2 regions of the Mesorhizobium sp. WSM4810 genome follow, and region 1 is predicted to be linked to the other one. Evidence: riboswitches for the same ligand, from Rfam matches in the RefSeq annotation. Region 1 holds a riboswitch; the other holds the start of a gene.
What was found. Region 1 has a riboswitch for S-adenosylmethionine ahead of metX (homoserine O-acetyltransferase MetX). Riboswitches for the same ligand answer to the same signal wherever they lie in the genome.
Positions count from the first base shown of each region.

Region 2: linked by a shared signal. The riboswitch ahead of AC0L3O_RS31725 (O-succinylhomoserine sulfhydrylase) and the one ahead of metX (homoserine O-acetyltransferase MetX) in region 1 are both predicted to bind S-adenosylmethionine.

Region 1 is NZ_JBVVQV010000030.1:19,638-27,500, forward strand. It holds gene AC0L3O_RS29795 (class I SAM-dependent methyltransferase) at 1-203, shown strand, start outside; gene AC0L3O_RS29800 (ABC transporter ATP-binding protein/permease) at 319-2,145, shown strand; gene AC0L3O_RS29805 (DUF1194 domain-containing protein) at 2,340-3,110, shown strand; gene metW (methionine biosynthesis protein MetW) at 3,182-3,796, opposite strand; gene metX (homoserine O-acetyltransferase MetX) at 3,912-5,081, opposite strand; SAM riboswitch at 5,202-5,279, opposite strand; gene hisC (histidinol-phosphate transaminase) at 5,452-6,561, shown strand; gene AC0L3O_RS29825 (prephenate/arogenate dehydrogenase family protein) at 6,568-7,503, shown strand; gene AC0L3O_RS29830 (sugar kinase) at 7,595-7,863, opposite strand, start outside.
Region 2 is NZ_JBVVQV010000037.1:1,797-9,659, forward strand. It holds gene AC0L3O_RS31700 (aspartate aminotransferase family protein) at 1-465, shown strand, start outside; gene argF (ornithine carbamoyltransferase) at 482-1,393, shown strand; gene AC0L3O_RS31710 (Hsp33 family molecular chaperone) at 1,556-2,566, shown strand; gene apaG (Co2+/Mg2+ efflux protein ApaG) at 2,764-3,156, opposite strand; gene AC0L3O_RS31720 (ceramide glucosyltransferase) at 3,415-4,569, shown strand; gene AC0L3O_RS31725 (O-succinylhomoserine sulfhydrylase) at 4,616-5,806, opposite strand; SAM riboswitch at 5,881-5,958, opposite strand; gene AC0L3O_RS31730 (2'-deoxycytidine 5'-triphosphate deaminase) at 6,084-7,178, shown strand; gene AC0L3O_RS31735 (ABC transporter substrate-binding protein) at 7,272-7,863, shown strand, end outside.

The sequences.
Region 1 (7,863 bases):
TGCTGGAGCGCGCCGGCCGCAGGTTCTGGCCGATCTTTTCCGGCGTCATCGTCGTCGAGGCGCAGAAGCGGCTCTATCAGGGTGTGCCGGTCGTCCAGCGCGCCTCTCGCCGCGTCTTCGTGCCGGTTTTCTCGCCGCATGGGGCCACAAGGCTCGGCCGGATATCGCCGACCGGGAACGCGCCGTCGCCGGGCCGTCGATGACGTTTTCGTGATCGGAATCGCGCTTTTTCCCACCTATCTGTCGTGGGCGGGTTTGCTACCCGATTGAGTCGACTTGTTCACCGGTTTCAGCACCGCTTGCGAAGGGTCTTCATCAATGGCCGATCATCCGGATTTCGAGGCCAGCGCCAAGCCGATTGCCGCGTCGGTCGAAGCCAGCAGCCTGCGCGACCAACTGGCGACAATCAGGCTGGCGCTGGCGAAGTCGCCGATCCGCAAACAACTGCTCTGGGCTTGCCTCGGCATCGTCGCCGTCATTGTGGCAACCTCGATCGGGCAGGTTCTGCTCAATCGTTGGAACGAGCCCTTTTATGACGCGCTGGCTCGGCGCGATATGCAGGGTTTCCTGCACCAGCTTCTGGTGTTTGCCGCCATCGCCGGCGGGCTTGTGGTGCTCAATGTCGGCCAGACCTGGCTCGACCAGACGATCCGGCTGAAGCTGCGTGAGGCGTTGACCCTCGATCTGATCGGTGAATGGATGCGGCCGGCGCGGGCTTTCCGGCTCGCCAACGCCGGCGCCATCGGCGTCAACCCCGACCAGCGCCTGCAGCAGGATGCCGGGCATCTCTCCGATCTTTCTACAGGTCTCGGCATAGGGCTATTGCAGTCGTTCATTCTGCTTGTTTCGTTCGTCGGCGTCCTATGGTCGCTGTCTTCCGGCTTCGTCTTCCATGTCGGCGGCTATTCGCTGGCGATTCCGGGCTACATGGTGTGGGCCGCAATCCTCTATGCCGGCACCGCCTCCTGGCTGAGCTGGCTGGTCGGACGGCCGCTCATCCGCTTCAACAGCGACCGCTATACGCGCGAGGCGGAGCTGCGCTCCTCGGTGGTCCGCGTCAACGAGAATGTCGATGCCATCGCGCTTGCGCACGGCGAGGCCGACGCGCGACGGCGGCTTGAGCTCGACCTCGGCACGGTGCTGGGCGCGATACGGCGCATCTACAGCGCCCAGATCAATCTTTCCTGGGTGACCGACACCTATGGCTGGATCACTGTCGTCGCGCCGATCCTCGTCGCCGCGCCGGTCTATTTCGCCGGTGACATCAGCTTCGGCGGGCTGATGATGGCTGTCGGCGCCTTCAACCAGGTGCATTCCTCGTTGCGCTGGTTCATCAACAATATCGGCGGCATCGCCGATTGGCGCGCCACGCTGATGCGCGTCGCCGATTTCCGCATCGCGCTTGCCGAAACGGATGTGCTCCACCATAGCGAGAGGCGCATCGAGTTCGGCGAAAATCCGGACGGCAGGCTGACATTCGACAAGCTCGAAATTGCGTCGCGGGATGGATGCACCAAGCTCGCCGAGCCCCATGTCGAGATCCGCGCCGGCGAGCGCGTCATGATCACCGGAGATCCGCGCGCCGGCAAGACGCTGTTCTTCCGCGCCATTGCCGGTCTGTGGCCGTGGGGAAGCGGGCGGATCGGCATGCCGGCCGGAGAGGTGCCGGCCTTCGTTCCCCGAAAACCCTATTTCCCGCTCGGCACGCTGCGCGAGGTGCTCGACCACGCCGATGCCGCGGTCAGCGACGCCGAGATCTCGGCGGTGCTTGCCGAGGTCGGTCTCGGGCGGCTGTCATCCTCGCTCGACCGGCCGGCGCGCTGGGAGCGCGAATTGAGCGATGACGAGCAGCGCCTGCTTGCCTTTGCCCGGCTGGTCTTGCGGCAGCCGAAATGGGTGATCATCGATGAGGCTTTGGACACGTTCGACGGCGCGACGCTGCGGCGGGTGCTGTCGATGCTGGAGGCGCGTCTTGCCGACGCCGCGATCCTCAATATCGGCCGTGGCCAGCAGAATATTGAATTCTTCCCGCGCTCATTGGCGATCGTGAAAGATTTCGAGCGACCGGCTCTCAAGCCAGTCCGCGTCAGGGCCGGCGCGATCGAACCACCCCCGGCCGTCGCCAAAGCCCACCAACAGGCATAGCCGGCCGTAAGCTTTATTTTGCCGTGATCGCGGCGAAAGATTGCCGGCATCGTTCGGAAGCCTGCGGCGTTGGATTCATGCGACACGCTTTGAGTCTTTGCTTCGATGCTTGTCGTTACCCCAAAACCGCTGCGCGCTTTTGGGCGACCTGCGTCTGCCTGCTTGCCTGCCTTGCCCGTGCCCAGGCAGCACCTTTGGCCGCGCCTGCCGACACCATTGCCGTGGACGTCGAACTGGTGCTGGCGGTCGACATCTCGCACTCGATGGACGAAAAGGAATTCGCCCTGCAGCGCGCCGGCTATGTCAAGGCGCTGCGCCACCCCGACTTCATCAATGCGGTGCGTTCGGGCGTGAACGGCCGCATTGCGCTGGCCTATTTCGAATGGGCAGGCACCGTCCGCGACGACGCCGTCATTGCCTGGCAGGTCATCGACGATGCCGAGAGCGCCGAGGTATTCGCCGGCAAGATCGAGGCGCGCCCGTTCAGGAGCTTTCGCGGCACCTCGATTTCCAGTGCGCTCGCCTTCGGCGCCAAGCTTTTGGATGGAGCCGCCTTCGACGCGACGCGCAGCGTCATCGACATCTCAGGCGATGGCCCCAACAATATCGGGATGCCCGTCGCCACGACACGCGACGCCGCGATAGCAAAGGGCATCGTCATCAATGGCCTGCCGATCCTGATGAGCCCGTCGCCCAGCTTCAGCCATCTCGACCAATACTATGCCGAGTGCGTCACTGGCGGGCCAGGCTCCTTCGTGCTGCCGGTCTATGCCGCTTCGGAATTCGTGACCGCCATACGCCGCAAGCTGGTCCTCGAGGTCAGCGGTGTTACCGATCCTAATGCCGGTCCCGGGGCCGATCCCGGGTCCGTCCCGGTCGACGCGGCAGCACCGGTCGACTGTTTGCAAGGCGAGCGCGGTCGGCGGTTTTTCTCCGATCCGTATTTTCCGGAACTTGATCGTTAGACCTCGACGAACGGCGATCAGTCCCAGATGTCTCCGGACTCGGGCCGGCTGGCCGAAGCGACGGGTCGCCGTTATCGCTTCAGCAGGAACACCGCCTGCTGGCCAAAGAAATTCCAGAACCACCATGGCATCGACAGGCCGATTTTCTGGCCATTGGCGTCGAGCGCGGTTGCCTTTTCCACCGTTGCGCCGAGCTCTTCGCAGAGATTGACGAAGTCGCGGATGGTGCAGAAATGGATGTTGGGCGTGTCGTACCAGGAATAGGGCAGGTCCTTGGTCACCGGCATCCGCCCTTCGACGAACAGCGAAAGGCGAACCCGCCAGTGGCCGAAATTGGGGAAGGAGACGATGGCGTGGTTGCCGATCCTGAGCAACTCGTCGAGCACCAGCTTCGGGTTGCGGGTCGCCTGCAAGGTCTGCGACAGGACGACGAAATCAAAACCCTTGTCGGGATAGAATTTGAGGTCCTTGTCGGCGTCGCCCTGGATGACGGACAGGCCGCGTGCCACGCATTCGTTGACGCCGCGCTGCGACAGTTCCATCCCACGGCCGTCGACCTGCTTCGTTGCCTGCAGCAATTCGAGCAGCAGGCCATCACCGGAGCCGACGTCCAGCACCCGCGACTGCGGCGGGATGAGATCGGCGACGACTTCGAGGTCGACGCGCTGGGCGTGGTTGACACTCATGATCGTGCCTCTTGACTGGCGCATGACCTTGATCCGAAAAGTCTGCAACTTTTCGGGGCCATGCGCTGATGCCTGGCGCAAGATGCCGGTTCGAACAGGCTGTAATCTTTGGGGGTCATGCGCTGAGCCCCCTGGCGCGGGCCGCCGACGCGATGAAGCCGTTGATGGCGGCGAACAGCTCCGGCTCGTCGAGCAGGAAGGCGTCGTGGCCGCGATCGGTCTCGATCTCGACGAAGGACACCGAGGCGCCGGCCGCGTTCAGCGCGTGAACGACCGAGCGGCTCTCCTCGGTCGGGAACAGCCAGTCGCTGGTGAAGGAGACCAGGCAGAAACGGGTCCTGGTGCCGGCAAAGGCGTCGGCCAGCCGGCCGCCATGATCGGCGGCGAGGTCGAAATAGTCCATCGCCCGGGTCATGTAGAGATAGGAGTTGGCGTCGAAGCGGTCTACGAAGGTCATGCCCTGATGGCGCAGATAGCTCTCAATCTGGAAGTCGGCGTCGAAACCGAAGGTGAGCGCTTCACGGTCCTGCAGGTTGCGGCCAAACTTCCGGTGCAGGGCCGCCTCCGACAGATAGGTGATGTGAGCGGCCATCCGCGCCACAGCCAGTCCCTTTTCCGGGCGCTTGCCCTGCTCGAAATACTTGCCGCCATGCCAGTCGGGATCGGCCATCACCGCTTGCCGGCCGACCTCATGGAAGGCGATGTTCTGCGAGGAATGGCGCGCGCCGGTGGCGATCGGCAGCGCTGAGAAAACGCGCTCCGGATAGCTCGACGCCCATTGCAGCACCTGCATGCCGCCCATCGAGCCGCCGAGCACCGAGAACAGTTTTTCGATGCCGAAATGGTCGACCAGCATCAACTGCGCCCGCACCATGTCGCGGATGGTGATGATCGGCAGGTCGAGCCCGTACGGCTTGCCGGTGGCGGGATTGGTCGAGGCGGGGCCGGTCGAGCCGAGGCAGCCGCCGATGACGTTCGAGCAAATGACGAAGAAGCGGCTGGTGTCGATGATCTTGCCGGGGCCGATCAGCACTTCCCACCAGCCCGGCTTGCCGGTCACTGGATTGGTGCTGGCGACATGCTGGTCGCCGGTCAGTGCATGGCAGACGAGGATGGCGTTGGAGCGGGCGTCGTTGAGCGTGCCGTAGGTCTTGTAGGCGATCTGGAACGGCGACAGCAGCGTGCCGGCATCGAGCTTGAGCGGCTTGTCGGCGCCGAACCGCAACACCGGGCTCGACGGCTCGTCGGCCTCGTTGTTGGTTCTTTTCGTGCGCAGCGCGACCATCGCATCCTCTTACATTAACCCATCGTGTTTTCCGAAAGTCGATTAAGATTTTCGGGTCGATGCGACTGTCCGGCCGGCTGCGGACAACAAAAAAACCGGCATTGCCTTCGCAAAGCCGGTTACAAGATGCAAACGGCCCTTTAGCGAGTTGTTTAACGTGGCTGCAAGCCGACCGGCCAAATCACCACGGGATTTCGCCTTCTTCTAGGACCGGCGCGCCTCGCCGTCAACGGCCAGCCACGCACCGATCATTGCCGCCTCTCGACATTCCAGGCCACGGCTTGTATTTCCGCGGCGGCTTCCAGTGTGGCGGATCCGAAATTCGCATCGCGTTGGAGCAGCGGAAGCGTTCTCGACGGATTTTTGCAATATGAACCAAGTATCGGATCAGGCACGTCCAACGCCCCGCGCGGGGATCATGGACATCGAAGCCTATGTGCCGGGCAAAAGCACGGCGCCGGCCGGCGTTGCCAAGGTCCACAAATTGTCGTCGAACGAGAACCCGCTCGGCCCCTCGCCGAAAGCAATAGAAGCCGCGCGCGACGTCGCGGCCAAGCTCGACATATATCCCGACGGCACCGCCAGGCGCCTGCGGGAGGCGATCGCCGAGGTGCATGGCCTCAACCCGGCGAACATAGTTTGTTCCAATGGTTCCGACGAGATTCTGGGCCTGCTTGCGCAGACCTATCTCGCGCCGGGCGACGAGGCTGTGATCACCGAACACGGATTCATGGTCTACAAGATCTACATCCAGTCGGCAGGTGCTGTCCCGGTCTCGGTCAAGGAAACCAAGGAGCGCGCCGACGTCGATGCGATCCTCGCTGCGGTGACGCCGCGTACGCGGATCATTTTCCTCGCCAATCCCAACAACCCAACCGGCACCTATTTGCCGTTCCAGGAGGTGCGCCGCCTGCATGCTGGCCTGCCTCGAAACGTGCTTCTGGTGCTGGATGCAGCCTATGCCGAATATGTCCACCGCAACGATTATGAAGCCGGCGTCGAACTGGTGGCTGGTGCGGAAAACGTGGTTATGACCCGCACCTTCTCCAAGCTCGGCCTTGGCGGTGCGCGGATCGGCTGGATGTACGCGCCGATGCATGTCATCGATGCGATCAACCGGGTGCGGGGTCCCTTCAACGTCAACGCGACGGCAATCGAGGCCGGCATTGCCGCGATCCGCGACCGCGCCCATGTCGAGCGAAGCGTGGCGCATAACGAGACCTGGCTGACCTGGGTCAGCGAGGAATTGACCAGGCTCGGACTGCGGGTGACGCCGAGCGTCGGCAATTTCGTCCTCATCCACTTTCCCGAGGACAAAAAACATTCTGCGGCAGCCGCGGACGATTACCTCTGTGCGCGCGGCTACATATTGCGGCGCGTTTCCGGTTACGGCTTCCCAAATGCGCTGCGCATGAGCATCGGCACCGAAGAGGCCAATCGCGGCGTTGTCGCCGCCCTCGCGACATTTCTGAAAAGCTAGAACACCATGACATCACCGATGTTCGAAAAGATCGCGCTGGTCGGCATCGGCCTGATCGGCTCGTCGCTGGCCCGCGTCATCCATCGGGAAGGCCTTGCCGGTCACGTCGCCATCTCGACGCGCAGCGAAACGACGCTGGCGCGGGCGAAGCAACTCGGCCTCGGCTCCTCCTACACGACTGATGCGAAAGAGGCGGTCGGCGATGCCGACCTGGTCATCGTTTCGGTGCCGGTCGGTGCTTCAGGCGAGGTCGCCGAGGAAATCGCGCCGGCGCTGAAGCCGGGCGCCATCCTCACCGATGTCGGCTCGACCAAGGCGTCCGTCATCGCGCAGATGCAGCCGCATGTGCCTGCCGGCGTGCATTTCATTCCCGGCCATCCGCTGGCCGGCACTGAAAAATCGGGTCCGGACGCCGGCTTTGCCGAACTGTTCGAAAACCGCTGGTGCATCTTCACGCCGTTGCCCGGCACCGATCCGGCCGCCTTGGAAAAGCTCTCGGAATTCTGGCGCCGTTGCGGCTCCAACATCGATACGATGGATCCCCAGCATCACGACATGACATTGGCCATCGTCTCGCACCTGCCGCACATCATCGCCTATAATATCGTCGGCACCGCCGACGACCTGGAGTCGGTGACCAAGTCCGAGGTCATCAAATATTCGGCCTCCGGCTTTCGCGACTTCACGCGCCTTGCCGCTTCCGACCCGACGATGTGGCGGGACGTCTGCCTGCACAACAAGGATGCCATCCTCGAAATGCTGGCGCGGTTCTCGGAGGATCTGGCCTCGCTGCAGCGGGCGATCCGCTGGGGCGACGGCGAAAAGCTGTTCGACCTGTTCACCCGCACCCGCGCCGTGCGCCGCTCGATCATCGAGGCCGGCCAGGACATCGACGTGCCGGACTTTGGCCGGCAGGCAGTCGAGCATCCGGCCAAGGGATAGAGCATCGGACCCGAACCGGTTTTAGGTGAAATCCGATGCTCAAGCAAAAGATAGAGCGGCGGTACCATCCGATTTGAAGGCCGCCTCGCGCTCAATCCGGCCAGTGAGCCGCCATCATCGCCAGTGTCTCGGCCCTGTCCGGCGCGCCCAGCCTGCCGCCGAAGCGCAGGCATTTGAGCGCGGCGGCGGCGCTGGCAAAGCGCAATGTCCGTTCGATCGGCATGGCCTCGGCCAGCCCGACGGCAAAGGCGCCATGAAACACGTCGCCGGCGGCAAGCGTATCCACTGCCTTGATCCTTGGCGCGGCGACGTGGCGCACCGACGCCACCGAACGGTCGAACCACCAGCTTCCCGCTGCGC
Region 2 (7,863 bases), on a different contig from region 1:
ATCGGCGGCGGCTTCCCGGTGGGCGCCTGCCTCGCCACCGACGAGGCCGCTGTCGGCATGACCGCCGGCGTGCACGGCACCACTTTCGGCGGCAATCCGCTGGCGATGGCGGTCGGCAACGCCGTGCTCGACGTCGTGCTGGCAGACGGTTTTCTGGAGGATGTGCAGCGCAAGGCGTTGCTGCTGAAGCAGGGGCTGGCGGGTGTCGCCGACGAATTTCCCGATGTCATCGAAGACATCAGAGGCAGCGGCCTGATGCTCGGCCTGAAATGCGCCGCGCCCAACACCAAGGTGAACATGGCGTTGCGCGACCAGCATCTGCTGGCGGTTCCGGCCGGCGACAACGTTCTTCGCCTGCTGCCGCCGCTCACCGTCACCGACGCCGAGATCCATGCGGCGCTCGACCGCATCCGCGCCGGCGCCCGGGGCCTGTCGGACGCCATCGCCGCGGCTGCGGCGAAATAACAGTCGGAAGACCCACATGAGCCTTCGCCATTTCACCGATCTTTCCGCCGTTTCCGAGGGCGATCTGCGCCTTATGCTGGACGATGCCGTCGTGCGAAAGGCAAGGCTCAAGGCTGGCGAGCGGACAAAACCGCTTGAAGGCAAGGTGCTGGCGATGATCTTCGACAAGCCGTCGACGCGCACGCGCGTGTCCTTCGACGTCGGCATGCGCCAGCTCGGCGGCGAGACCATCATGCTGACCGGCGCCGAGATGCAGCTCGGCCGCTCCGAAACCATCGCCGACACGGCCAAGGTGCTGTCGCGCTATGTCGATGCGATCATGATCCGCACCACGTCGCATGACCGGCTGCTGGAGCTGACCGAGAACGCCACCGTCCCCGTCATCAACGGGTTGACCGACGATACCCATCCCTGCCAGCTGATGGCCGACATCATGACCTTCGAGGAGCATCGCGGCCCGGTCGCCGGCAAGACCATCGCCTGGACCGGCGACGGCAACAACGTGCTGCATTCGCTGCTGGAGGCCTCGGCGCGGTTCCGCTTCAACCTCAACGTCGCCGTGCCGGAAGGCAGCGAGCCGGCGCAGAAGCATGTCGACTGGTCGAGGGCGCATGGCGGCAAGTTGAACTTCACCCGCTCGCCCGAGGAGGCCGTCCACGAGGCCGACTGTGTCGTTACCGATTGCTGGGTGTCGATGGGCCAAGAGCACCGTGCTCGCGGCCACAATGTCTTCTCACCCTATCAGGTCAATGCGGCACTGATGGCGAAGGCAAAGCCCGACGCGTTGTTCATGCACTGCCTGCCGGCGCATCGCGGCGAGGAGGTCACCGACGAAGTCATCGACGGGCCGCATTCGGTGGTGTTCGACGAGGCCGAGAACCGGCTCCACGCCCAGAAGGCGGTTTTGGCTTGGTGCCTCGGCGCTTGATCCGGGCTGCCGTTATCCTGGTCACCGTGATCCGGGCCGCCTTGATCCCGGCCGCCTTGATCCGGGAGTGCGTGATGCCTATCTCAGGCGCATCACGCAAATCGAGCGCGTTTCGACGCATGCGCCCCGGAGGGCGGCATCGCCGCGCCCCGGAGCTTTGTCATGTTGGAAACCCGTCAATTGGCTGAACATCAACCCAAACTCGGCGAATTCGGCTACGCCGGCGACGATCATGTCGTGCCCTTCGAGGTCGGCCCGCTCGACGTGCGCGGCCGTACCGTCCAGCTCGGGCCGATGCTCGACGCGATCCTCGGCCGGCATGACTATCCCGAGCCGGTCGCCCGCCTTCTGGCGGAAGCTTGCGTGCTGACGGTGCTGCTCGGCACTTCGCTCAAATTCGAAGGCAAGTTCATCCTGCAGACCCGCACCGACGGGCCGGTCGACATGCTGGTGGCGGATTTTTCCACGCCGCATGCGCTGCGCGCCTATGCCCGCTTCGACGCTGACCGGCTGGAGGCACTGACGTCTGCCGGCGAGACCTCGCAGCGGACGCTGCTTGGCAGCGGTGTCCTGGCGCTGACCATCGACCAGGGCGCCCACACGCAGCGCTATCAGGGCATCGTCCAGCTCGACGGCGAGACGCTGGAGGAGGCCGCGCGCACCTATTTCCGGCAGTCGGAGCAGATCCCGACCGATCTCAGGCTTTCGGTGGCCAAGCTGTTGACGCCCGGCATCGGCGGTGCCCGCGAGCAATGGCGCGCCGGTGGCATCCTGGCACAGTTCCTGCCGCAATCGCCCGAACGCATGCGCGTGCCCGACCTTCCGGGTGGCGACGGCGATCCGCGCGAGGAGATCCATGATCCGGCCGACAATTCCTGGCAGGAACTGCTGGCGTTGCTTGGCACCATCGAGCCGACGGAACTGATCGACCCGACGATCGGCGCCGAGCGGTTGCTTTACCGGCTGTTCCACGAGCACGGCGTGCGCGTCTTCGGCGGCGTGCCGGTAGCCGACCAGTGCTCATGCTCCAGGGAGAAGATCCGCGGCATTCTCGGAGGCTTCTCCGCCGACGAGATCAGGGACAGCACCGAGGATGGCGGCATTCACGTCGCCTGCGAATTCTGCTCAAAGCAATATGACTTCGACCCGGCGGAATTTGCTGCGGCTCAATAGAATTGAAATCACCGACGAAGCGTTGGCGCTGCCCCTCACCCTTACCCTCTCCCCGTGAAGAACGGGGAGAGGGGGCGCCAGCGTTGCGACAGGTTGTCCAGTTGATAGATGGGTTCCCTTTTACCCGTTCACTATACGGGGAGAAGGTGCCGGCAGGCGGATGAGGGGCAGCACGACCTTCCGGCCATCTATCTCTCTCAGTTCACCGTCCGCCGCGTGCCCGGCAGGTCGAGCGAAAAGGCGGGGATGGCGACGTCGAACGTCTCACCCCGCTTATTGCGCATCGTGTAGTGGCCGACCATGATGCCGGATGGCGTCGAGAGTGGGCAGCCAGACGTATACTGATAACTATCGCCGGGATTGAGTTCAGGCTGGTCGCCGACAACGCCGGCGCCGCGCACCTCCTCGACCCGGCCGGTGCCGTCGGTGATCTGCCAGTAGCGCGACAGAAGCTGCACGAATTCATCCGACTGGTTGTCGATGGTCACCTGGTAGCCCCAGACATAGCGGTTCTCCGACGGGTCGGAGCGATCTTCCAGATAGAACGGCCTGACCTGCACTTCGATGTCGCGCGTGACGGCGCTGTACATAAATCACTCCACACTATGCAGACGGAACATTCGACCCTCTCCGCAGTTCGGTCAACGGGGTGCGTCCCCTCGGTGTCTGCCATCGTTGCCCGAATTTGTTAAGCGCAGGTGCCGAAAAACAATGTCATTTAAGTGACACGTGACAATGATGGTGTGCAGGGCCGGGGATGGTGTGCAGGGCCGGGCGACTCAGCATTCTGTCGAACTGTTGAAAACGGCTTTCATGCGGCCGGTTTTTTCTGGAGCGACCAGATATTGATGGAATTGACAGTCACAGCCGCCTTGCTTTCCATAGCTCTGCTTGTTGTCAATCTCGCCAGCATCCTGCTCGCTTCGTTGAAGCTGAAGCGGCCTGGCAGGATCACGCCGCCAGCCGCCAAGGCGCCGCCGGTGTCGATCGTCGTGCCGTCGCGCGGCGTCGAGCCGTTTACCGAGGAGACGCTCGAGCGCGCCTTCTCTCTCGACTGGCCGCACTATGAGCTCATCTTCTGCGTCGCCCATGCCGATGACCCGGTGGTCGGGCCGATCACCGATGCGATCGCCCGCTTTCCGGCCGTGCCGGCCCGGCTGCTGGTCGGCGACGACCGCATCAGCGGCAATCCGAAACTCAACAATTGCGTGAAGGCCTGGGAGGCCGCGCGCCACCACTGGGTCATCCTTGCCGATTCCAACGTCTTGATGCCGAGGGACTATGTCCAGCATCTGATGACGGCATGGCGGCAGGACACCGGCCTCGTCTGCTCGACGCCGATCGGCTCGCGGCCGGACGGGTTCTGGGCGGAGGTCGAATGCGCTTTCCTCAACACGCTGCAGGCGCGCTGGCAATATACCGGCGAGGCGCTCGGCCTCGGTTTCGCCCAGGGCAAGAGCATGCTGTGGAACAAGCCATTGCTCGACGCCAATGGCGGCATCCGTGCGCTTGCCGCCGAGATTGCCGAGGATGCCGCCGCGACCAAGCTGGTCAACGGGCTCGGACTGCGCGTCAATCTCGTTGCCGCGCCCTTCGAACAGCCGCTCGGCTTGCGCACATTTGGCGAAATCTGGTCGCGCCAGGCCCGCTGGGCACGCCTGCGTCGCGTCACCTTCCCACTGTTTTTCGCGCCCGAGATCCTGATCGGAGCGGCGCCGCCGCTGGTGCTTGCGCTGGTTGCGGCAGCAGGCGCCGGTTTCAGCCTGCCGGCTACCGCCATCGCCGTGCTGATAGTCGCCTATCTGCCGGAATGCGCTCTCGCCTCGGCCAAGGGCTGGCACCTGTCGCTGCGCATGATCCCGGCGATGGTTGCGCGGGACGTGATGCTTCCCGCCATCTGGGTGCGCGGCTGGCTCAGCGGTGCCGTCGACTGGCGCGGCAACACGATGACCATCCAAACCAGCGCCGTTGCGGAATTGGAAGAGACGCCGTCGGGCGCCTGACGGCGCCTGCTTTGCAGATCAGAGCGCAGCAGTTCGGCGCGTATCCCTACCTGGCGGCTTTCAAGGCCTGCTCGATGTCTTCGAGCAGGTCGTCAGTGTCCTCCAGTCCGACGGACAGCCTGAGCGTGCCTGGCCCGATGCCAAGTTCGGCCCGCGCCTCGTCGCTCAGATTCTTGTGTGTCGTCGTCGCCGGATGGGTGATCAGGCTCTTGGCGTCACCGAGATTGTTGGAGATCAGTACGACATCGAGCGCGTTCTGGAAGGCGAAGGCCGCCTGCTTGCCTCCCTTGACGTCGAGGCAGATCAGCGTCGAGCCGCCCGACATCTGCTTCTTGACGATCGCCGCCTGCGGGTGATCGGCGCGGCCGGGATAGATGACACGGACAATTTCCGATCGCTCGGCGAGGAAGTCCGCGATCCGGCCGGCACTTTCCGTCTGCTGGCGCACGCGCAGCGGCAGCGTCTCCAGGCCCTTCAGCAGCGTCCAGGCATTGAAGGGCGAGAGGCTGGGACCGGTGTGGCGGAAGTAGTCGTGCAAATTCTCGTCGATCCACTTCTTGTCCGACAGGATGATGCCGCCGAGGCAGCGCCCCTGGCCGTCGATGTGCTTGGTCGCCGAATAGACGACGATATGGGCGCCGAGTTGCAACGGCTTCTGCTGCAAGGGCGTGGCAAAGACGTTGTCGACGATCAGCCGCGCGCCGATCGAATCGGCAAGCGAGGCTACGGCTGCGATGTCGACGACCTCCAGCGTTGGATTGGTCGGGCTTTCAAGGAAGAACAACTTGGTGTTGGGCCTGACCGCCTTTTCCCAATTGGCGATGTCGGTGCCGTCGACCAGCGTCGCCTCGATGCCGTATTTCGGCGCCAGCGTCTCGACCACCCAGCGACAGGAGCCGAACAGCGCGCGCGCCGCCACGATGTGGTCGCCGGCCCGGGCACTGCACAGCAACGCCGCCGTCACCGCCGCCATGCCGGATGCGGTGGCGCGGGCATCTTCGGCACCTTCCAGCGCACACATGCGCTTCTCGAGCATGTCGACCGTCGGATTGGCATAGCGCGAATAGATGAAGCCCGGTTCCTCGCCCTTGAAGCGGGCTTCCGCCGCTTGCGCCGTGTCGTAGACATAGCCTTGCGTGAGATACATCGCCTCGGAGGTTTCGCCGAAGCCGGAACGCAGCGTTCCTGCATGCACGAGGGCGGTCTGAGGCTTCCAGTTGCGCGTTTTGCTCGTCATCACCTTGTTCCAAACACAAAAAAATGGTCCAAACACAAAAAAACCGGCCGCGAAAGTCGCAACCGGTCGTACGGCCTTTCGGCCCGACGGTCCTTTAGCGACTTGTTTAACGTGGCTGCAAGCCGACCGGCCAAATCACCACGGGATAACGATCCTTTAGACCTGCGCAGCGCTTGCGTCAATTGCCGGCATGATTAAGAGGTTTGTACCAGCGGGTTCCACGGCAAGAACCTGCGACAAGACGAGACCACGCCCGGCCTTCGAGCGGAGCCAGACTTTGCGGCAGACAGGCATTCTTCCGGATCAGGATATTTCCGCGCTGTACCAGTCGGGCGCGCTGAAGTCGCCGCGCGCGCTCGACGCCGACCAGGTCCAGCCGGCCAGCCTGGACCTCAGGCTTGGCGACAAGGCCTGGCGGGTGCGCGCCTCCTTCCTGCCCGGCCCCAACCACAGGGTTGCTGAAAAACTCGACCGCCTGAAGCTGCACGAAATCAATCTCACCGATGGTGCGGTGCTGGAGACAGGCTGCGTCTATATCGTGCCGCTGCTCGAGAGCCTGGCGCTTCCGGCAAACATTTCCGCCTCGGCCAACCCAAAAAGCTCGACCGGGCGGCTCGACATCTTCACCCGCGTGATGACCGATCGCGGCCACGAGTTCGACAAGATCGCTGCCGGCTACAACGGCCCGCTCTATCTCGAAGTTAGCCCGCGCACCTTTCCGATCGTCGTCCGCGCCGGCTCGCGGCTGTCGCAGATCCGGTTCCGCACCGGCAATGCGCTTTTGTCGGAAAGCGAGCTGCACGAATTGCACCGTGCCGAGACGCTCGTCGCCACCGAGCCGCCGAACATTTCCGGCGGCGGCATCGCACTGTCGATCGACCTCGATGGCGACAAGGACGGGCTGGTCGGCTACCGCGGCAAGCACCACACCGGCCTGGTCGATGTCGACAAGCGCGCCGCGCAGGATGTCGTCGATTTCTGGGAGCCGCTCTACAAGAGCGGTGCCGGCGAACTGGTGCTCGACCCGGACGAATTTTATATCCTCGTCAGCCAGGAAGCGGTGCATGTGCCGCCGCTCTATGCCGCCGAGATGACGCCCTTCGATCCGCTGGTCGGCGAATTCCGCGTCCACTATGCCGGTTTCTTCGATCCGGGTTTCGGCCATTCGGCCTCGGGCGGCACCGGCAGCCGGGCCGTGCTCGAAGTGCGCAGCCACGAAGTGCCGTTCATCCTCGATCACGGCCAGATCGTCGGACGGCTGGTCTACGAGCACATGCTGAAGCGGCCGCAGGCGCTCTACGGCACAGATCTCGGCTCGAACTATCAGGCGCAGGGCCTGAAACTGTCCAAGCATTTTCGCGCCGCGCGCTGATCGCCCGCTATGATCAGACCATGCTTGCCTGACCTTACGGGTCGTGCTTGGCTGTCTTAGCCGTCAATACGGTTGGAACAAGGGGAACAAAAAATGCAGATTTCAAGATGGATCGCATCGGCAGCAACAGCCGTCATGCTGGCGATGTCAGTCGGGTCCCTGTCGGCGCAAGCACAGGAAAAGTTGAAGATCGCCACTGAAGGCGCCTATCCGCCGTTCAACACCATCACCGCAGACGGCAAGCTCGTCGGCTTCGACATCGACATCACCAATGCGCTTTGCGCTCAGATGAAGGTCGAATGCGAACTTGTCACGCAGGACTGGGACGGCATGATCCCGGCGCTCCAGGCCAAAAAGTTCGACGCCATCATCGCGTCCATGAGCATTACCGAGGAGCGCAAGAAGCAGGTCTCCTTCACCAACAAATACTATACGACGCCGCTTTCGCTGGTGGCCTTGAAGGACAGCGATATTGCCTCGACCGAACCGGCGGCACTCGCCGGCAAGACAGTCGGCGCCCAGGCTTCGACCACCCAGGCCGACTATGCCCAGGATGTCTATGGCAAGGCCGGCGCCGAGGCGAAGCTCTATCCAACCCAGGAGGAGGCGGTCGCCGACCTGATGAACGGCCGTCTCGATGCCGTCCTTTCAGACAAATTCGTGCTGATGGACTGGATGAAGAAGT